DNA from 2 places in the Nanhaiella sioensis genome. Region 1 is predicted to be linked to the other one. Evidence: predicted binding sites of a transcription regulator. Region 1 holds the regulator's gene; the other holds the start of a gene.

Region 1 (7,718 bases):
TTAGTTATTATTATTGCCATTACTGCGATTAGTACTGGAAATGCTAACAGAACAAAACATCGTATTCATAAGACAAGTTCATCAACTAGTAGTAACAATGATGGAAATGGTGTAGGCTTATATTCATCTGATTACGGTCATGGCGACAGTGGGGGCAGTGGTGACAGCGGAGGAGGAGGGGGAGAATAAATAAAACTAACTGTATTTTTAAATAAAGGCCCATAAACGTGGTTTTATATGTTAGTCATCGTTGTACAGAAGAAAAAATGCTAAAAATTTCTAGTTGAAACGTGTTCTTTCTTAATACGAAAAACAACTTAAATTATAAACCCATTAACTGATTTATATTAGTTAATGGGTTTTCTTCAGCAGGTTAGCTTTATCTTTATTTTTCTAACCCTACAAAATTGTTATTCTTTTTCATTTAACCAATTTGCCATGACTCTGAGAGCAAGGCTGAAATTTCCCACCTGACAGTGATTATGAGCATGATCATCTCTAGTGAAGATTCTTTCAGTTATAGACTTTGCATTCGTTAAAGCTTTTACTTGAATATCGTGCATTTTTAGCGGTATAAAATGATCTTCTGACCCTGTTAATATTAATACATCTTGTGTAACGTGTCCTGATTTTAAATGTGCAGCATTGAATTCTAATAATGCCATGCCACCATCTAACGGAGTATCAGTTTTAGTAATATACATTAAATTATCGGTTCCCCATTTTTCTTGCGGCATCATCTTCATTTTTACATCAGCCATCCAATACATTAATTTAGGATGTTTGAAAAGCCATAAAGCAAACTTCTCAATAATAGGTGGGGGGATTTTCATGTAGTCGTAGGCTATACTAAGAGCAATCACTCGTTTAATTCGCTGTTCATGCGCAGCTGCTCTGAAGCAAAGCCAGCCACCCATGGACACACCTAATAAGGTTACGTCATTTAACTTAAAGTAATCTAGAACGGCTTTTGTTGGTTTTTCCCATTCATAACTTAGTGCTAAGCCAGATTTTTTTAAGGCACCACCTTGCCCTGGACCTTCAAATAATATGACCTCATAGTTTAAATGTGCAAAATAGCTTGCCATTGAGTATAGCTCTTCCATAAATGAATCAAATCCACCATGAATGACAATTGTTCCTCTGGCATTTTTATTGTTAGAAGGTAGTCTCATTGCAGGTAAGTATACATTTTCATAGGGTATGTTATAACGTTCAATATCATGTTCAACAAACAGGTCATTATAAAACATTTCAATGAATGTATCATACAGTCTTAATTTATCTGGGTCATTCGGATGAGTAAAAAATTCTGCAGCCCTGTAATAAAATGTTCCATTCATTATGCGTTTTTCATCAATAGCTTTTTCAGCCTGCTTTATCATTTCCTCCTTCCAATCTTCTAACTTTTTTATTCTGGTAGCTGCATCCACCATGTCTTCTTTTCGTGTGTATCCCATTGAATACCACCGATTCATTTGATAGTCTATAATTTTTGTTTTATGAAAATCATGGTATCCTACAGGATAATCAAATTGGGCCATATAATAACTCTCCTTTTCAAATTAAGCTCGTTATTTTGAAAAATAATTGAATGCAGAAAGGAATCATTACTTCAACGATGCACAGATGTAGCATATACCTTACTCCAAATTATCAGTTAGTCAGGTAGAGACATAAATCTTCACCTACTTTGCTGATGTCAACATGTGATGGTTAAGATCATTATTGATCTGTCAGGCCATTTTTAAGGAAATCAATTAAGTGGTTTAGACTTGACTCATAGTGATCAGGCTTTGACATATCCGCTACATCCACAATATTAGTGAACAAGAAACCAATTAATGATTGGACGAATTCCAGTGGTAGTGTCTGCCTAATTTCACCTTTGTTATAGGATGCTTCAATGAGCTTGTTCATTTGGTCATTATCCTGAAAATTATGCCTTGTCAACGCCTTTTCGTATATGGGAGTTCCTTTTTCTTTAATAAAGCTGTTTGCAAAACGATTAATATCTGGATATTCATTGGAAAATTGCATTCCAATTCGGATTTGTGTTTTAAATATCGAAAAAATGTCTTTGGAATAATCACTTGGATTCATAACCTTGGCAAGGAATAGTTGCTTTTTTTGAATCAACATGTCTATGAGATTTAAGTAAAGATCTTCCTTGTTGTTAAAATGGTAGTAAAATGAGCCCTTACTCATATTCGCTGTCTTCAAAATATGATTTAATGAGGCTTTGTCATAGCCTTTTTCCACAAATTCATTTAATGCTGCTTGCATTAACGCATCTGAATGTTCGAATTCTTTATTAAATCCTCGCGTCAATTACATCATCTCCTACAAGTTTTTAATCTTAATCGTTAGCTCTGTTCGTAAACTTTGTTGTTATAGTTCTTTATCCTGAAGATAAAGAATACCGTCATTTTATATGAGAATAGATGGCACGAAATCTAGCTGTATTCGTGTTTATTAGTGCAAAAAAACACGCTATGCTGAAATAGCCTGATAGTTAATGCTGCTTGCTTATTATACATATTAGACCGAATGGTCTAGACCGTCAAGTCTAATCTCAGGATAACAAGCATAAAATTGGTGACATAGTGGGGGATATGAGAAAAAGTGACTAAGAAAATCATTGAATGATAAATTTAAACTAAAGATTTTTTGCTTGAATTTTGTTTTTTTACTAAAAATGGACAGTATTATGAGTTTTATAGGAGCTTAGAAAAGGTGTCTTGAACGTTAGATATATACGTGTGTATATCTTAAAAGTAAAAACAGCAACCATTGTGAAAATAGCCAATCAAAATGAATTCTGAGGGAGCTTACAATATGACAAAAAAATCCTTAGCTCAGAGGTTCTAAGCTAAGGATTGGATTATAATATGAGATCGTATGAATACATTAAAAAGCATTGTGGACTGCTAACCTGTATGTTAATCTATCTGATTGGAACAACGTTTTAAAAGAGACTGTTTGTCAAAGAATAGATCATACATTCGTTATGTACAATAGTGTTTAATGGATGGTACGATACACCCCGATTACTTTTCCTAATATAGCTACATTACGAAGAATAATAGGTTCTAAAGTTGAGTTTTCTGGCTGAAGTCTTATGTAGTCTTTTTCTTTAAAAAATCTTTTTACTGTTGCCTCGTCATCCTCTGTCATTGCAACAACGATATCTCCATTTGAAGCAGTTTGTTGTTGCCGAACAATGACGTGATCCCCATCTAATATACCGGCCTCAATCATGCTATCTCCCATTACTTCAAGCATAAATACATTTTCGTCAGGGGATACAAGTTTATCAGGAAGAGGGAAGTATTCTTCAACATTTTCAATTGCTGTTATTGGTTGACCAGCTGTTACCTTTCCTATGATCGGTACATTCATGACGTTATTTTTTGGGATTACATCAGCAGGATCTAAATCTAATATCTCAATTGCTCTAGGTTTAGTTGGGTCTCTGCGGATTAGTCCCTTACTTTCTAAACGAGATAAATGACCATGAACTGTTGAGCTTGAAGCTAGCCCTACCGCTTCTCCAATTTCTCTAACAGAAGGTGGATATCCCTTTGATTGTACTTCTTGTTTTATGAAATCTAGTATGTCTTGTTGCCTTTTCGATAATTTTGCCATCGTTAGCACCTCATTATAATAATCTTTTCTATTGTTAGCATGTATACCCGTTCATAACATTAAAAAATTAAGATCATCTATTAATACTGTAAGGATATACTAGAAAGATTTTACTTTCATTCATTATAGCACGACTTGTTATGTATAACAAACGTAAGTTCGTAAAAATGTTGACATAAAACATTTGTTCGTATACAATAACTAAAAACGAACATGTATTCTGTTAATCAGGGGGACTTATTATGAAACAATCTAAAATTTACTATATCTTGTTTTTTACTGTTTTTATCGGCTTTGCTTTTGCACTAATTACTTCTTATAAGGATATCGAGAAAAATGATTATATTACTATTAAAGTAGAAGATGGAGATACACTTTGGGATATTGCGTCCGAGTATAGTAACAGTCACGATTTATCAATCAATGACTTTATCAGTTGGGTAGAGGATGTAAATCAAATAGCTCCTGATAGAATTTTTTATGGTGATGAAATTTATATTCCAGTGTTAAAATCAGAAGGTAATAAAATGTATGATACTTATGCAGTTAACAATTAATCGGAGGTAGAAATGGAAAAAGCAATAATATATTGTCGTGTTAGTACAAATAAACAAACACAGGAGACATCATTAACACGACAAAAGGCAGAATTACTCCAGCTTGCAAACAGTTACCATTTTGATGTGAAGAAAGTGGTTGTAGAAAGGGCAAGCGGATATGACATGGATAGAGATGGCATTTATGAGCTATTGAATGAAATTAAAGAACAGCATATCGATGCCCTTTTAATACAAGATGAGACGAGGCTAGGTAGGGGTAATGCAAGAATAGCTTTGCTGCATTTTATTTTAAAGGAAAGAGTTAAAATATACACAGTTCATCATCATGGAGAGTTACAATTGTCAGAAGCTGATTCCATGATGTTGGAAATTGTTAGCATTGTTGAGGAATATCAACGAAAAATACATAATTTAAAAATTAAACGGGGAATGAAACGAGCTATCGAAGAAGGATATAGACCTGAGAGGAATTTAAAAAACATCCATGTAAGCTCAGGTAGAGAAAGAAAGGAAATACCTATTGAGGAAATTATAAGGTTACGCCAAAATAATCTCACGTTTTCAGATATAGCGGCAACATTACGTGGTCTTGGATTTGATGTGTCAAAAGCAACGGTACATCGACGTTATAAAGAATATATGCATAATAATTTAGAGTAGATGGCTAACAATAGAATGAACGAATGCTGTAGTATACAAGTTACAATTGTATACTTATATTACGTTGTTATTGAAAGGCACTTTTCGTAAGCTTTGTTACTATTATTATGACATTAGTACCAAGAAAAGTGGCTTTACATGTTAGTCATCATTGTAGAGAAGAATAGATGCCACAATCTGCAGTTGAGTCTAAATATAAAAACAATCATCAATGCGAAAACAGCCTTTCGAAACTTGGTAGCTATTATAATAAAGGAATAGACAGTAAGACGGAGTTTTGAATGGGTCCCCAAAATTATAAGTAGAGAAGGTACGACAAAAGCTAGATGTATACGTGATTAATTCTTAGTCTGAAAAGCAACAGTCTGTATGAAAATAGGCTATTAAAATGACACTATTGGCAATATCATTGTATTCAACTAAAGTGGAAGGTTAAAACGTAATTATTAGCCGATTGACTATGTTTTCAGAGAAGAAAAAATCCAGCAATTGCTAATTGTATAAGTCTTTAGTTTTTTGTACTAAAACAAAACCGTTGAAAATGAAGCTCTCTTCTTGTAATATGTACAGAACATAATATCCTATTGAATAGAAAGGAAGCATTGACGTGTTATCAAATGAAAAAATTAATCGTATTAACTATTTGTCAAAAAAATCTAAATCATCTGGGTTAACGGATGAAGAAAAACGTGAACAACAAGATTTACGCAAGGAATATATTCAATCGTTTCGTAATTCGATGGAAAATACTTTACATTCAGTAAAAGTAGTAGATAAAGAAGGAAATGATGTTACGCCTACAAAATTAAAAAAGAGTAAGAATAGCCGTTTTCATTAAGGCTAGAGTTATTACCATTCGTAAATTTTTATTTTATAATCTTCCTAAATTATAAGCTGAATGAAGGAAGTTTAAGGATACATCATTTTATGTATGGTTTTTTGTACATACTATGAAAAGATGTTTTCTTGAACAAAATGTATCTTTTTTTCACAATGTATGTACATTTGTTCATTTTGAATATATGATATGTACTATAATGATTGAAAGGGTGGTATTTTATGTCACTTAATATTGATGATTTATCTATTGCTGCAATCAGAACTTTATCGATTGATGCAATTGAGAAAGCTAACTCAGGACATCCAGGCATGCCGATGGGAGCTGCTCCTATGGCATATACGTTGTGGACTAAATATATGAACCACAACCCGTCTAATCCTCAATGGTTTAATCGTGATCGCTTTGTATTATCAGCTGGGCACGGATCAATGCTATTATATAGCTTATTACATTTAAGTGGTTATGACGTAACGATGGATGATATTAAAAATTTCCGTCAATGGGGAAGCAAAACACCAGGGCATCCAGAATATGGGCATACTGCTGGAGTTGAAGCAACAACAGGGCCACTTGGTCAAGGTATCGCGATGGCTGTTGGTATGGCTATGGCTGAAAGACATATGGCATCTACATATAATAAAAATACATTTAATGTTGTAGACCACTACACATATACAATTTGTGGTGACGGTGACTTAATGGAAGGTGTATCAGCTGAGGCGGCATCGCTAGCAGGTCACCTTAAGCTAGGACGTCTAGTTGTGTTATATGATTCAAACGATATATCTTTAGACGGCGACCTCGATAAGTCATTCTCTGAAAGTATCAAAAACCGTTACCAATCATACGGCTGGCAGTATATTCGTGTTGAAGATGGTAATGATATACAAGAATTATCACAGGCTATTGAAGAAGCGAAGGCAGATACTGACCATCCAACGATGATTGAGATTAAAACAGTCATTGGTTACGGAGCACCTAATAAGTCAGGTAAGTCGGCAGTACATGGATCTCCACTAGGTGCAGATGAGTTAAAGTTAACGAAAGAGGCTTACAACTGGACATTTGAAGAAGATTTCCATGTACCGTCTGAAGTGTACGACAATTTCTCTGCTACTGTGAAAGATGCTGGTAGTAAAACAGAAGATGAATGGAACCAAATGTTTGCTCAGTATAAGGAGCAATACCCTGAGTTAGCAGCGCAACTAGAAGCAGCTATTACAGGGAAACTTCCAAATGGTTGGGAAAAGGAGTTACCAACTTATGAGGAAGGAAGTAGCTTAGCGACAAGATCCTCTTCTGGTGAGGTATTAAATGCTATTGCTAATAGTGTTCCACAATTTATAGGTGGATCTGCTGATCTAGCAGGATCTAATAAAACAATGATTAAAGAGTCAAATGACTTTATGCCAAATTCATATGGAGAAAAAAATATATGGTTTGGTGTACGTGAGTTTGCCATGGGAGCTGCTCTAAACGGTATGACACTTCATGGTGGTGTGAAAGTATTTGGTGGGACTTTCTTTGTATTTTCTGATTACTTGCGTCCTGCCATTCGCTTAGCAGCTTTAATGAAATTACCAGTAACGTATGTATTTACGCATGATAGTATTGCTGTTGGTGAGGATGGACCAACTCACGAGCCAGTTGAACAGCTACCAGCACTACGTGCAATGCCAGGTCTATCAGTCATTCGACCGGGTGATGCCAATGAGACAGCTGCAGCTTGGCAGGTGTCAATTGAAGCTACTGATAAGCCACACGCACTTGTGCTTACACGTCAGAACTTACCGACTTTACCAAACACGAAGCGTGATGCATATGAAGGTGTAAAACGAGGAGCATATGTTGTGTCTCCAACAAATAATGACAATGTAGATGCATTGCTCTTAGCATCTGGCTCAGAGGTTAGTCTAGCTGTTGAGGCGCAGAAGTCATTAGCTAATGATGGCATTCATGTATCAGTTGTTAGTATGCCATCTTGGGATCGTTTTGAAGAACAACCACAA
Region 2 (7,718 bases), 1.7 Mb from region 1:
CATCCACCTAGTAGCGGTCCAATAATCGTTGCTGTTGTTGTAACACTATTAATGACCCCAAATACCCTTCCTGTCATATGACCAGGTGTTTCAACCTGTGCAGTTGCATAAAATGGTACAAAAACAACACCCGCTGCAAACCCTGCAAAAAATCCAAGTACAATACCCCATATAATCGAATAGTCTAAATCAACATAAGTTAATACGGACATCATACCAAAACTAAGACCGATTCCACAAACGCCTATTAGCATTAACGGAAAAGCATTATATTCAGTTTTTTTCGCTAATAGTAATCCGGAAAAAAACGTCCCTACGCCAGCTGCTGCAACTACATACCCAAACAAATCAGGAGATGCTGTCGTTAACTCTCTAATTAACACAATAATTTGAGAATCAGATAACTGTAATATCAATAGACTAAAACCTAAAAAGAACATTCCTACAAGCATAAATCTATTAGATTTAATAAACGACATCCCCAAAACAAAATCAGCTTTAAATGACGATTTAACGTGTTCTTCTTCATTATTTTCATCTTGTAACGAATTTACCGCATTTGGTAAAAACAAAATGATTAGAGCTGACACGATGAAAGTTGCTGAATCGATATAAAATACTAGTTTTGCACCAACCGCTGCAACTAATAATCCACTTAATAATGGCCCGATTACCTTCGTAGTTGAATCAATCATAGATGTAATTGACATCGCACCCTTCATATCATCTTGAGCTACTAGTTCTTTTAACTTACCGTTTTTCGCAGGAACAAACACCGCCGAAAACACACCAATTATAAACAAACAAATATATACCATCCATATAGCATCAGCAATCGTCAATATAAGGATGAGTCCTGCACGTACAACATCGGATACTATCATTAACGTCTTTCTATTAAGCCTATCTGCCACAACTCCTGCTACTGGACCTAACAGCGCCATTGGAACAGCCAAGCACAAAAAGATGAGGGATACTTCCATCGGTGTAGCATTCCACTTCAAACCAACGAGAGTTATGATAGCGACAATACTTAACCAATCCCCAATACTTGATATAGCCTGAGCGACCATTAATGTTACATAACCCTTATTTTTCATTAAACTTTTCATTTAAATTTTCCCCCTGCTTCCCCATAATAGACATTGATGTCGTTTTTTATTATTATAACGACATCAATGTCGTTATTCAAGAGGTTTTTACAAAATTTTTCTAACTTATTGATTTTTTAGGAACATTTCACTCTCAATCCGACGCGAGACGTAAAGAAAATCCAACTTACAGCATAGAATACTTATCATTTATCGGTAATAGAATATTAGTGCGTATTCAATAAAGAAAAATGTCAAATTCCTTGGGAACCATGTATTTCTTGCTATTTTGTTTAAACATAGATTTTTATACTATTTATGCTTTGTTGTTATGCAAATAAAAAAGAACAACACGTTAAGTCATATGCAACTTGCATCGTTTATGAAAAAGCCTTGGCACCAAGAAAACTAATTGAATAAGTGCCTACAATATCAACCCAATGCGAAAACAGCCTATGATAAACAATAATCAACTATAAAGCGCCCATTGTTCATCATAGAACAGCAGTTTTTTTCATAATTTATTGAACAGCTTCTCATTCAATTAAAGGGGGAATTTTGAGTGGAAATGTATAAAAAACCGGATGTAGAGCAATTTTTACGTGCCTACACAATTCAAGATTTTGTCGTAAGTAATGATGAAAGACAGCTCGTTTTCAGTACAAATATTAGTGGGAACTATAATTTATGGGGAATGGATTTACCAAGTCAATTTCCGTATCCACTCACATTTAATGATCAGAGTTGTCAAGGGCTTTGCTACGACAAGGCAGGAAGATTTATCATTACAGCTTTTGACCGTGATGGTGATGAAAATTCACAGCTATATATGATACCACCAGAGGGGGGACAGCTGCAGCCTATTAGAATTGCTGAAGGATTCCAACATGTAGTTCCTATCTTATCAGATGATGGAAAACGCTTATATTACACTTCTAATAAGGAGGATCCAACCTTTCTGAAAAGCTATTGCTATCACATAGACACAAAGGAAGAAGAAATAATCATAGATGGAGACGGTGGAGCTACATATTTATATGATATTAGCCCAAGTGAAGATAGTTTTCTTTTTATAAAGTATTTCTCTACTACACATATGCTAGCTTATGTAAAAGTAGATAATGAAGTGATTCCCCTAACTCCAGAATTAGATGAGCAGCACACAGTAACAAATGGTGTTTATGCCTCAGACTCAGACATCTATTTCATTACTAACTTTGGAGCAGATTTTTCATATATTGCGAAATTTGACTTAGCTGAAAAAGAATTTAGTAAAGTCGTTTCACTTCCAAGTGAGGGCTTTAAAATGATTAAGTTTGATGAAAAACATCACCTTTTATATTTTGTTAGTGAGAGAGGTGTAGAGGATCATCTATACTCTTATGATATTATTACAGCAAAACTGACAGAACTTGAATGTCCAATTGGAAATATCAACAAGCTAGAAGTGACTGCCCAAGGAAATGTATACCTCGTTGGTACATCAGCTACAAAACCTTCAAATATGTTTAGAAAACACGCTAATAAACATCGTTGGGAACAACTTACAAATAACCGTGTTATGGGTGTACATGAAGACGAGCTTATTGATCCAGCTGTCTTATCTTATCAATCATTTGATGGCCTTGACATAGAAGCGCTTTACTTTAAAGCAAATCCTGTGACTAGTAACGGTCACGTTATATTATGGCCACATGGAGGTCCTCAGCATGCTGAGCGTAAAGAATTTAACGACGTATTTCAGTACCTTTTAAATGAGGGATATAGTATTTTCGCACCTAATTTCCGTGGATCTACCGGATACGGTTTAGCATTTACAAAAATGGTTGAAGGTGACTGGGGACATGGACCAAGACTCGATAACATTGAAGGTCTAGAATTTTTATTTAAAAATGGGCTCGCTGCCCGTGACAAAGTACTTCTTATGGGCGGAAGCTACGGTGGTTACATGTCCCTATTACTTCACGGTAGACATCCACAATACTTTAAAGCGGTTGTCGATATTTGTGGACCTAGTGATCTATTCTCCTTCGTTGAGTCAGTACCAGAGCATTGGAAACCAATGTTGACCCAGTGGGTTGGGCACCCAGAAAAAGATAAAGAAAAGCTAATCGAGTTTTCACCGATCACTTATTTAGAAAATATGTCTAAGCCGATGTTGGTCATTCAAGGAGCGAACGACCCACGAGTAGTCAAGGAGGAATCTGATAAAATTGTCGCTGTTTTAAAAGAAAAAGGTCGTGAAGTTGAATACCTCGTTTTAGAAGACGAGGGGCATGGTTTTTCCAAAAAAGAAAATGAGGTAAAAGTGTACAGAGCAATATGCGAGTTTTTTAATAAATATTTGTAATCTGTAAGTATTAATTAAACTAGCCTTGTTGCTATTCTTTAGCTCTTTTCGTATGAGTCAACGATATATATTATATGTTTAAGTCATTAGTGAAAAAAATAGTGCACAAATTCGAATGACAGTAGCCTTAGTTAAACAAACACACGACATGTTAATTATGTCGTGTGTTTTCTATTGTATTTATTTTTTCACCTTACCGATAAGTACAACTAATCCTAAAATAAAGAGAACTAAAGAAGGCATTGCTGCGCCCATACCTTGGCCCGCATTTAAGTGTGAAAATACAGCCCCTCCCATAAGAATGACTAATCCTGTTGAAGCAAGTAATGCAATTGTTGCTTTCCAGTATCCAACAATTAGTCCAATCCCTCCTAAGATTTCACAAGCGGCTATAAAGTACATAAACCCAACAGCATATCCGAATCCCCCTGCCATCATTTCAAGTTGTTCTGTACCACCTACAAATTTCATTACACCAGATAAAATAAATGCAACTGCAAGTAATCCTTGAATAATACGAGTAACCCATTTCATATATTTACACTCTCCCTTTGTTTTTTATAATTTTTGTGCACCGAAACCAATTTTCTTTAATAATTCAATTAACTGTTGTTTCTCATCGTTCGTAACAAACGATAGATTTTGAGAAATTGTTTCAACGTGTTTCGGAAATATCGTATCAAATAATTCCTTTCCTTTTTCTGTTAGCGTAACATTGAACGCTCTTCTATCTGAAGGAATTGGTTCTCTTTTGACCATGTCTTTCTTTTCAAGCTTATCTACAACATATGTGATACTCCCACTTGGAATAGAAAAAGTTTCGCTAATCTTTTGAACAGGATGTGGACCTTTACTATACAGAAGCTCAAGAATCATAAATTGTTCATGACTAATTCCGTAACTGTCTATATCTAAGCTAATGTTTTTGAAGACAGTATTAAAGGATTTCATCCAAACGCGAAACAACCTTAGATCAAGCTCACTTTGATCATCTCCTTGAAACATGATTTTCATCTCCTTTTATCATTGGGATAAATTAATCAACACAAGAACAACGTGAATATGTGACTCCTTTATTGCTTTCTCTTTATAACGAGTTAAATCATGTATAAGTTATCCTATAATTATTTATCCTAACTTCAGGATATTTTTATCCTAACATTAGGATAAATATTTGTCAACAAAACTTGAGCTAAAAATTTTACTGTCTGTTAACATTAATTTAACAACATGAAAACATATCCTTAAATTACTTAAAATTATATTTTAAATAAAGGCTCTTTTGGTAAACTTTGTTGTTATTTTCACTAAGATTCGACAGTATGATGAGTTTTATGAGAGCTCAATAATTGTATAAGTAGAAATGATGCCACGAACGCTGGGTGTATATGTGACTATACCTTTGAACGAAAAGCAACAATCAATGCGAAAACTGCCTAGATAAAAGACCCTTATAAATGATTATGATAATATAGGGAATTTTTTATGCGTAAAATTCGAGCGTTTTCTAACAGATTAAGAAATGGTGCTTGGAGTGAACAAAAATTTACTAACCTTTAAACTTTGTTTTTTTCACTTACATTTGAGAAACTGAGGTTGTTTGATATAATTTTTTTGTCTTTAGCGAAGAAATGATGCCACGAACGTTTGTTAAATTCGTCTTTATCTCGTGTTAGGAAAAGCAACAATTAATTCGAAAAATGCCACTTTAAAAGATGTATTGTTCCATGAACTAGGACACCACGTTGAAAATATATCACATGATTTTAAGAAAAAGAACTATGAAGAAAGAGAGCGTTTTGCAGAATGGTTTGCATTGGAATTTCGAATTAAAGGAAGGGGTAGATAGCTAATTTTGCAACACACGGAAATAGCATCCGATTCTTTTAGTCTTAAATGTATATAGAAAAAAATCAGAAAGTGAAAATATATCAATGTTGGGGGTAGCTCTATGTGAGCCCCCCTTTTTTTTATTGATTAGATAAAACCCGATTAAATGAAATAAATAGCATTCTCCACTTAGTCTCTCCCTTTAAGGCTTTTACTATAAACAGGCTTTTCTTTCGGTAATAGCTGACCAATTAATGCAGGCAAACTCCAATTCACCTTTTCAAATGGTCCTATAATTGACGTTGCAAATGGCAAGTGACTAAAGATAAAAGAAAATCCTATAGACATAACTGTTGTTATAATAAAAATTGCTATACTTAAAGAAATATAATGGCCTGTAATATGATTATTCTCAATAAATGTAACGACTATTTGAAGGAAAAACAAATGAGCTAAATACGAACCATACGTAAACTTTCCTATAAATGCTAACAATTTGTATAAAAATGTTCTCGTTTGAACAATGATCATAGACAATCCATATAATAAAATAATTTCAGAAACGACATACAAAAACATAGATGGCTTTAAATATGTTGATGCCTGTAAATCTATTTGTGTAACACCATTAAATGCTACTAATTCATAACCTACTACAATAAATAAACCTAAAAAAATAAAAGTGTTTAATGCTACATATTTTGAAACAAATTTTCTCCATGCGGTCAGTTTTAATGCAACTAATCCACCTAGGAAGAAATAAAAAGAATAGAATAACAAACTTCTGTCTGTATACTTTAACCACGCCACGTCTGTTAACAAATTACCATTAAATATAAATCGAGATGACAACCACATAAGCAATAAATAACTTACTGCTACGCAACCAACCGTATAAGCAATGTGCTTAGCAGATGTGAATTTCTTATCCAGCCATTTAAATATCACAAAGAGCAGCGGAAATACTAGATGAAATTGAAACACCATCACTACATACCATAAATGCGGAGCAGCTGACCCTGTAAATATCGATTTTATCATTTCACTTAATGTAAGAGTTGAAGTACTAGTAAAGTTTGTGAAGAAAATCACATATATAGCCGACCAAAATAAATATGGCACTATTAACTCAGACCACTTGTGAGTAATGTAAGATGCATACTTCACTTGCTGTTTATGATGATATATTAAGTGAAATCCAGTTACGAAAATAAAGACAGGTGCAGAAAATTTTACGAAGTTAAATAACATACCAATCATCACTGTCTCTTCTGGTGAAATATTTCCTTGATCTACAGCAAAGATCAAAGAACTTTGGAAAACGACAGCTAAGAAAGCTAAACTTTTTATAATATTTACTTCTGAAGCTTTTCGTTGGTGATTTATAATCTGAGACATGTTAATAACTCACTCCTAGAAATCTATGCTTCTAGTATATACCTCCTACCTATTATTTTTATATATAGATTTGCTCATAAGTCTTAACAATTTATTGGATATTTAAAACAATTGTAGAATGAAGCGTTTACATCCTAACTTTTTCCGGCATTCAATAGATGTAATCATCCCGAAAGCGTTCATCAGCCACAACTAAATAACCTGCATTAAGTAAATGACTAGTGAGTCTTCCCTCACTAGACAATTACTAATTCTAACCTTGTACAGTCTGACTTTGTTCATCAAGCATCCGAAATGCTTTTTCCACCTTCTCTTCTGGTATATTGTTATACCTATCTCCAATGCTTACCTCGAAATAACATGTATTGTTTAGTGACTCTTTTACATAGCTCGTTAAACCCACTTGCGTCTCACGATATATTGAGACTAGTATTGGTATAATTACATCTTTTGGCGCATCAACATGCACATGGAACATATTAGAAACCGGATTGAGTGGTCTAGTTGATATAAAGTCGCATTCATTAATCATTCCTGCAAGCTTCTTTGTGGCATCAAAATACTCTCCCATTCTATGTATCCGTTCATTAAAATAATAATCAGCACTAATGATATAAGGATATAAGCTAATTAAGTCACCACCATGACGTCTTTTCCAGACTTTCGAATCATCAATAAATTTGTTATCACCAGCAAGAATCGCTCCAGCAATCCCACCAATCCCTTTATAAAGAGACACATAAACACTATCAAAAAGTCTACAAACTTCAGCTGCAGTCTTCTCGTAGTACGGAAGAATTTCAAATAATCTAGCTCCGTCCAAATGTAGCTTAATCCCCTTATCTCTACAGTATAGAGAAATAGATTTTAGTGTTGTATAATCTGGCAATTGCCCCCCAATCTCACGTTGAGGTAGCTCTAATAATACGCAAGCCACATCCTCATCAATACTGACAATATCCTCCAAAGTAATGAGTCTATCTTTATCCGCTAATAACACAGGTTCAATATGGTGTAATTCTTTCAACCCATCCTCTTCATGAATTTCT

The links. Region 1 encodes LexA, which represses DNA repair genes until DNA is damaged. Its sites were predicted from a motif close to CGAACATATGTTCG; they were not measured.
Region 2: V1503_RS25170 (ImmA/IrrE family metallo-endopeptidase) is a predicted target of LexA. The motif match lies at 5,082-5,095, and genes of this name have one in related genera.

Annotation. Positions count from the first base shown of each region.
Region 1 is NZ_JBKAEG010000001.1:10,620-18,337, reverse strand. Features, by position in the region: gene V1503_RS00100 (hypothetical protein) at 1-189, shown strand, start outside; gene V1503_RS00095 (alpha/beta fold hydrolase) at 411-1,544, opposite strand; gene V1503_RS00090 (TetR/AcrR family transcriptional regulator) at 1,726-2,331, opposite strand; gene lexA (transcriptional repressor LexA) at 3,025-3,648, opposite strand; gene yneA (cell division suppressor protein YneA) at 3,891-4,205, shown strand; gene V1503_RS00075 (YneB family resolvase-like protein) at 4,218-4,868, shown strand; gene V1503_RS00070 (DUF896 domain-containing protein) at 5,476-5,706, shown strand; gene tkt (transketolase) at 5,928-7,718, shown strand, end outside.
Region 2 is NZ_JBKAEG010000001.1:1,665,714-1,673,431, forward strand. Features, by position in the region: gene V1503_RS07690 (MFS transporter) at 1-1,112, opposite strand, end outside; gene V1503_RS07695 (S9 family peptidase) at 1,660-3,441, shown strand; gene V1503_RS07700 (DoxX family protein) at 3,622-3,975, opposite strand; gene V1503_RS07705 (MarR family winged helix-turn-helix transcriptional regulator) at 4,000-4,446, opposite strand; gene V1503_RS25170 (ImmA/IrrE family metallo-endopeptidase) at 5,111-5,290, shown strand; gene V1503_RS07710 (acyltransferase) at 5,461-6,669, opposite strand; gene V1503_RS07715 (threonine aldolase family protein) at 6,923-7,718, opposite strand, start outside.